DNA from 2 places in the Photobacterium sp. 53610 genome. Region 2 is predicted to be linked to the other one. Evidence: predicted binding sites of a transcription regulator. Region 2 holds the regulator's gene; the other holds the start of a gene.

Region 1 (3,423 bases), on a different contig from region 2:
TTGGCTCAATTACTGCGTTTACCAGCAGACACCATACGATCTGGAACATTTCTCAGAAGACAAGTTCACCAAAGATGACTGAGTGTTTCACGACAAGATGACAAACAAAAAAAGACCTGCGATTGCAGGTCTTTTTTGAAGGGCGATAAACGTTAAGATTTTGGATTCGTTTCAGGTTGCTGATGTGACGCGACAGCCCGCTCGCTGTCCCCGCCATGTTTAGCTTCCCAGATTTTTGCCTTTTCAATCATTGGAGTAATGGTTGAGCCCTGGATCAGGATCGAGAACACCACAACCGCATAGGTCATCACCAGAATCAGCTCTTTAACGTCAATATTTTTTTCCGGGATAACAATGACACCAGCCGGAATCGCCATCGCCATGGCCAGTGCCAGTCCGCCACGCAGGCCACCCCAGGTTAGGATCTTCACCGACTCAGGGTTGTACTTCCGGAATCGTTTAAAGCCGACATAAGAGAGTTTGACACTCAGGTAACGGGCCAGCAGGACCAGCGGCACTGCAATGACCATCAGCGTCCAGTCTTCTTCGTGGAAGCTGAAAGACAGCATGCTCATACCGATCAACAGGAATAGCACGCCATTCAGGAATTCATCAACAAGCTCCCAGAAGTGATCCAGGTGGTCCTCACTTTCTTTGGAGAAACCAATATAACGGGTCCAGTTGCCGATCATGATGCCGGAAACAACCATGGCCAGCGGGCCTGAGACATGAATGACATCAGCAAAAGCATAACCGGCGGTCGGGACACCCAGAGTCAGCAGTAACTCCATGGAGTGATCGTCGGTTGAGCTGATCAGATAGTGGAAAAGCAGGCCTAAAACAAAACCGTAAGTGATCCCGCCGATGGCTTCCTGTAAGAACAGGTGGCCAACGCCCAGCACGGTTGGTGCCTCATCACCAAAAGCGATGGTGAACAGGGTGACAAAAATGACCAGACCGAAACCATCGTTGAAGAGCGACTCGCCTTCGATCTGAGTTGAAATCCGGCGAGGCGCATGCAATTTTTTAACAATTGCAAGCACAGCAATCGGGTCCGTCGGAGAAATCAGCGCACCGAACAGCAGGCAGTAGATCAGGTCAAACTGGATGCCCACGGTCTGGCAAATCCACCAGAGCGCACCGCCGATAAAAAAGGTGGAAAACAGGGTAGCGCCAAGTGCCAGGATGGCAATTTCCCACTTTTGATCTTCGAGGTGAGGCAGCTTGATACCCAGACCGCCGGCGAAAAGCAGAAAGCCGAGAATCCCTTTCAGCAAGAAGCTTTCGAAGTCGATCTGTCCCAACTGCTCTGCGGCGATTTCTTCCAGGTGAAACCAGCCATTGTGACCCGCGATCACGATACCGAGCGATAAAACAATGGCGCCGGCAGTGATGGCAATGGTGGTTTGCATTTTGCCTATCTTATGATTAATAAATGCAATAGCCATCGCGGCAGCGGCGAGAAAACAGAGGGTACTGTATACCGACATCCTTGATCCTCATCTGTTGGAAAAGTGTTAAGCAAAAATTGTGACAGAATATAAATGTTCGGGCCTGTGATAGCCATAAAAACTTTGAGCTGATCGGTGAAGAATTAGTTTGCGCAAACGATGTATAGACGTCTAGATTTCCAATCAGGCTGTGATAGGATGATAGCAGCTGACAAGTTTAAGTGTAAGGAAGTAAGCAGTGTCGAAGGGAACGGAATTATTACACAAGCGATTAAATGAGCAGATCCTGATCATCGATGGCGGGATGGGCACCATGATCCAGAGCTATAAGCTGGATGAGCAGGATTACCGGGGTGAGCGTTTTGCCGACTGGCATTCGGACCTGAAAGGAAACAATGACCTGCTGGTCCTGACTCAGCCGCAGTTGATCAAGGATATTCACGCTGCTTACCTGGAGGCCGGGGCCGATATCCTCGAAACCAACACTTTCAATGCCACCACAATTGCGATGGCAGACTACGACATGGAAAGTCTGAGTGCCGAAATCAACCTGGCGGCCGCGAGGCTGGCCCGTCAGGTTGCAGATGAGTGGACCGCAAAAACACCGGACAAACCGCGTTTTGTGGCTGGTGTTCTTGGCCCGACCAACCGTACCTGCTCTATTTCTCCGGATGTGAACGATCCGGGATACCGCAATGTAAGCTTTGACCAGCTGGTTGAGGCGTATTCTGAATCGACCCGTGCTCTGATTGAGGGCGGTGCCGATATCATTCTGATTGAAACTATTTTTGACACGCTGAATGCAAAAGCCTGTGCCTTTGCGGTGGAGTCGGTATTCGAAGCGCTGGGACAAAGTCTGCCGGTGATGATTTCCGGGACGATCACCGATGCCTCCGGCCGTACCTTGTCCGGTCAAACGACCGAAGCTTTCTATAACTCACTCCGGCACGTCAAACCGATCTCTTTCGGTCTGAACTGCGCACTGGGCCCGGATGAACTGCGTCAGTATGTTGAAGAACTGTCTCGGATCTCTGAATGTGCTGTGTCAGCGCACCCGAACGCCGGTCTGCCAAACGCCTTTGGGGAATATGACCTGGAAGCAGATGAGATGGCCGAGCATATCCGGGAATGGGCGGAGTCCGGTTTCCTCAATCTGGTGGGGGGCTGCTGCGGGACCACACCTGAGCACATTCGTGAAATGGCCCGTGTGACGGCAAATATTCCGCCAAGGAAGTTGCCTGAATTACCCGTGGCCTGCCGGTTGTCTGGTCTGGAACCCCTGACCATCGAAAAAGAAACTCTGTTCGTCAATGTCGGCGAGCGTACCAATGTGACTGGTTCGGCCCGATTCCGCCGTCTGATCAAAGAAGAACTTTATGACGAGGCACTGGAAGTGGCGCGTCAGCAGGTAGAGGCTGGTGCGCAGATCATCGATATCAATATGGACGAAGGTATGCTGGATGCGGAAGCTGCCATGGTGCGGTTTCTGAACCTGTGTGCCTCTGAACCGGAAATTTCCCGCGTCCCCATTATGATTGACTCGTCTAAGTGGGAAATCCTTGAAGCGGGTCTGAAATGTGTTCAGGGTAAGCCGATTGTTAACTCAATCTCACTCAAGGAAGGCAAAGAGAAATTTGTTGAGCAGGCTAAATTAATCCGTCGCTACGGTGCGGCGGTGATCGTCATGGCGTTCGATGAGGTGGGTCAGGCGGATACCCGTGAGCGGAAGATCGAAATCTGTACCAATGCGTATCGTGTGCTGGTCGATGAAGTGGGTTTCCCGCCGGAAGATATTATTTTTGACCCGAATATCTTTGCGGTCGCGACAGGAATTGAAGAGCACAATAACTACGCCGTGGATTTCATTGAAGCCGTCGGGGATATCAAGCGTACCCTGCCGCATGCCATGGTGTCAGGTGGTGTGTCGAATGTCTCGTTCTCGTTCCGTGGCAATGAGCCGGTGCGTGAAGCG
Region 2 (3,423 bases):
AGCGGCAGGGAACGGCCGCGATCAACCTCCGGCTGAGCTGCCCGTTCGGCCCGAAGGAAGAGTCGTGAGTCCAGTGCCCGTGCCGCCATTGCTTTCTGAGACAACAACGCAGCCAGCAACCGGGATGACCACAGCTCGCCGTGACCCAGTACCCAGGCCTGTCTGGCCGGGGTCATATCACTGCCGGAAAGCTGGCCCAGTGCACTGAATTCCAGATGCAGGGCTGTCAGGAGCTCATCAGCTTCCCCACCATCCAGCAGCTCCTCAACCAGATGCTGCTGAAAATTCCGCAAGTCCTGCAGGCTCTCATGCGCCAGACGACCATCCTGATTCAGCAGCGACAGCCACTGAATGAGCCGGTTCGTCGTTTTCCCGGCCGCCGAGACCACAATCAGATCTTCTGCATCAGAATACTGCAGCAAAATGTCAGCAACATTCCGGAAGCAACCGGCATCCGCCAGACTGCTGCCGCCGAATTTGTGTAACTGCCGTCCCTGGGTCATGCGCTGATCTCCGCAGCTTTAGCAAAGGCCTGCGCCAGATCGGCAATCAGATCTTCCGCATCTTCCAGTCCCACTGACAAACGCAGCAGGGACGGCAGCAGGCCAGCCTCCAGCTGAGCTTCATCAGACATCGCCCGGTGGGTCATGCTGGCCGGGTGGGCAATCAGACTTTCCGTTCCCCCCAGCGATTCCGCCAGCGAGAAACATTCCAGCGCAGCCACAAAGACTTTCAGCTGCTCCATACTGCCCGCCAGTTCGAAACTCAGCATAGAGCCAAAACCCGCCTGTTGCTTCGCCGCAATGTCATGCCCCGGATGATCCGCGAGACTCGGATGATAAATCTGACCCACCAGCGGCTGGGTCTGCAGATAGGCCAGCAAACGGGCTGAGTTTTCCTCATGCATGCGCATCCGAGGAACCAGAGTCCGGACCCCACGCAGGGTCAGATACGCATCAAACGGCGCGCCGGTGGCACCGATACAGTTCGCCCACCAGGACAGTTTTTCAGCATGCTCGCTGTCTTTGGCAATCAGCACCCCGCCCACAACATCGGAGTGACCATTGATGTACTTGGTTGTCGAATGCACGACGAAGTCCGCGCCCAGCGCAATCGGCTGTTGCAGGGCCGGAGACAGGAAAGTGTTATCGACGGCGACCAGCGCGCCAACCGTATGGGCCAGCTCACATAACTGAGCCACATCCACCACACGCAGCAAAGGGTTAGAAGGTGTTTCAACCCAGACCAGCTTCGGTTTTTTTGCCAGTGCCGCAGCCAGCGCCTGGGCGTCGCCCTGATCGACAAACTGCACCTTGAAATCCCCTTTACCGGCCCGGGTATTAAACAAGCGGTAAGTCCCGCCGTAGCAGTCATGCGGTGCCACAACCAGATCTTCCGGTCCCAGCTGGGCGGTCGCCAGCAGGTTGATGGCCGCAGTCCCGCAACTGGTCACCACGGCCCCGGCACCGCCTTCCAGCTCCGCCAGCGTATCCGCCAGCAGGTTTCGGGTCGGATTGCCCGAGCGGGAATAATCGTACTGGGGCAACGTCCCGAGTTCAGGAAAGCCATAGGTTGAGGTCAAGTAAATCGGTGGGACCACTGCGCGAAAAGGCTGATCCGTTTCAATGCCGCTGCGTACAGCGATTGTTGCTGTTTTCTTGTCGCTCATCTTCTAGCTTCCTTGTTCCTTGGGGTGGCCGGGGCCGACGGTCATCAAATTCCCACAACCTTAGCTACATTTAAAAAAGACGTCAACACTTCCAGACGTCCATATGTCTTTGCTTGTGGCAGTAAATCCCGCTAAAATTCCCCCATACAATATTTCAAAACCCTATATCGCTGAGAAGGTAAACAATGGCAAAGTGGAACGGTGAGTACATCAGCCCTTATGCGGAACATGGCAAGAAAAATGAGCAGGTCAAAAAAATCACTGTCTCTATCCCATTAAAGGTTCTGAAGATCCTCACGGATGAACGCACCCGTCGTCAGGTGAACAACCTGCGGCATGCCACCAACAGCGAACTGCTGTGTGAAGCATTTCTCCATGCTTATACCGGTCAGCCATTACCAACCGATGACGACATCCGGAAGGACCGTCCAGACGATCTGCCTGCAGAAGCGAAGGCCATCATGGAAAGCCTAGGCATCGAATACGAAGACATTAACGAATAAAAAAGATAGTCGGCCGAAGTAAAAAAAAAACCAGCCTGACGGCTGGTTTTCAATGCAAAACGCAAAATGATGTCTCTTTACACTTCCATGTAACCCACAGGCATTTCGATGCGGGCAACGCCTGACTCTACCGCAGCAACAGCGACCGCTTTCGCAACGCGAGGCAGCAAACGCGGATCCATTGGCTTAGGAATAATATAGTCAGGACCGAACTCCAATTTCTCAACACCAGCCGCCTTGGCCACTTCCGCCGGAACCTTTTCTTTCGCCAGTTCACGGATGGCATGAACCGCAGCCAGTTTCATCTCGTCATTAATCTCGCTGGCACGCACATCCAACGCACCGCGGAAAATGAACGGGAAACAAATCACGTTGTTCACCTGGTTCGGATAATCCGAACGGCCGGTCCCCATGATGAGATCATCACGCACGGCATGAGCCAGCTCCGGCTTAATTTCCGGATCCGGGTTAGAACAGGCAAACACAACAGGCTTTTCAGCCATCAGCTTCAGTGCTTCAGCAGACAGCAGATCCGGACCAGACACGCCCACAAAAATGTCGGCACCCTCAATCACGTCTTCCAGAGTACGCTTGTCGGTATTGTTAGCAAACAGCTGCTTGTATTCGTTAATGTCGTCACGACGGGTGTGGATCACACCTTTACGGTCCAGCATGTAGATCTTTTCACGCTGGGCACCACACTTAATCAGCAGTTCCATACAGGCAACTGCCGCCGCGCCCGCACCCAGACAGACGATCACCGCTTCATTGATATCTTTGCCCTGCAGTTCCAGTGCATTGAGCATCCCGGCTGCAGTTACAATTGCGGTACCGTGCTGGTCATCATGGAAGACCGGCACCTGGCAACGTTCAATCAGACGCTTTTCAATCTCAAAACAGTCAGGTGCTTTGATATCTTCCAGGTTGATCCCGCCGAAGGTGTCGGCAATGTTTGCGACCGTATCGACAAACTCGTCGATGGTGCGGTGTTTAACTTCGATATCAATCGAATCCAGGCCCGCGAAACGCTTGAACAGCAGCGCCTTGCCTTCCATCACTGGCTTGGATGCCAGCGGGCCGAGATTACCCAGGCCAAGAATGGCCGTACCATTGGTGATCACGGCAACCATGTTGCCTTTACCAGTGTACTTATAAACATTTTCTGCGTTCTGGGCGATCTCCCGCACAGGTTCGGCCACACCCGGGCTGTACGCCAGGGCGAGATCTTCTACTGTGTTGGCAGGCTTGCTC

Evidence for each region. The regulator MetJ, encoded in region 2, represses methionine synthesis genes. The targets are predictions, from matches to a motif close to TTAGACNTNTANANGTCTAA.
Region 1: the regulator MetJ is predicted to act here: its motif matches at 1,615-1,634, upstream of metH (methionine synthase).

The regions. Positions count from the first base shown of each region.
Region 1 covers NZ_JAXOFS010000009.1:1,189-4,611, forward strand. Annotated here, with positions in the region: gene metA (homoserine O-acetyltransferase MetA) at 1-82, shown strand, start outside; gene SPK40_RS17865 (cation:proton antiporter) at 153-1,490, opposite strand; gene metH (methionine synthase) at 1,690-3,423, shown strand, end outside.
Region 2 covers NZ_JAXOFS010000008.1:58,096-61,518, forward strand. Annotated here, with positions in the region: gene SPK40_RS17425 (bifunctional aspartate kinase/homoserine dehydrogenase II) at 1-503, opposite strand, end outside; gene SPK40_RS17430 (O-succinylhomoserine (thiol)-lyase) at 500-1,669, opposite strand; gene metJ (met regulon transcriptional regulator MetJ) at 1,855-2,172, shown strand; gene SPK40_RS17440 (malic enzyme-like NAD(P)-binding protein) at 2,250-3,423, opposite strand, start outside.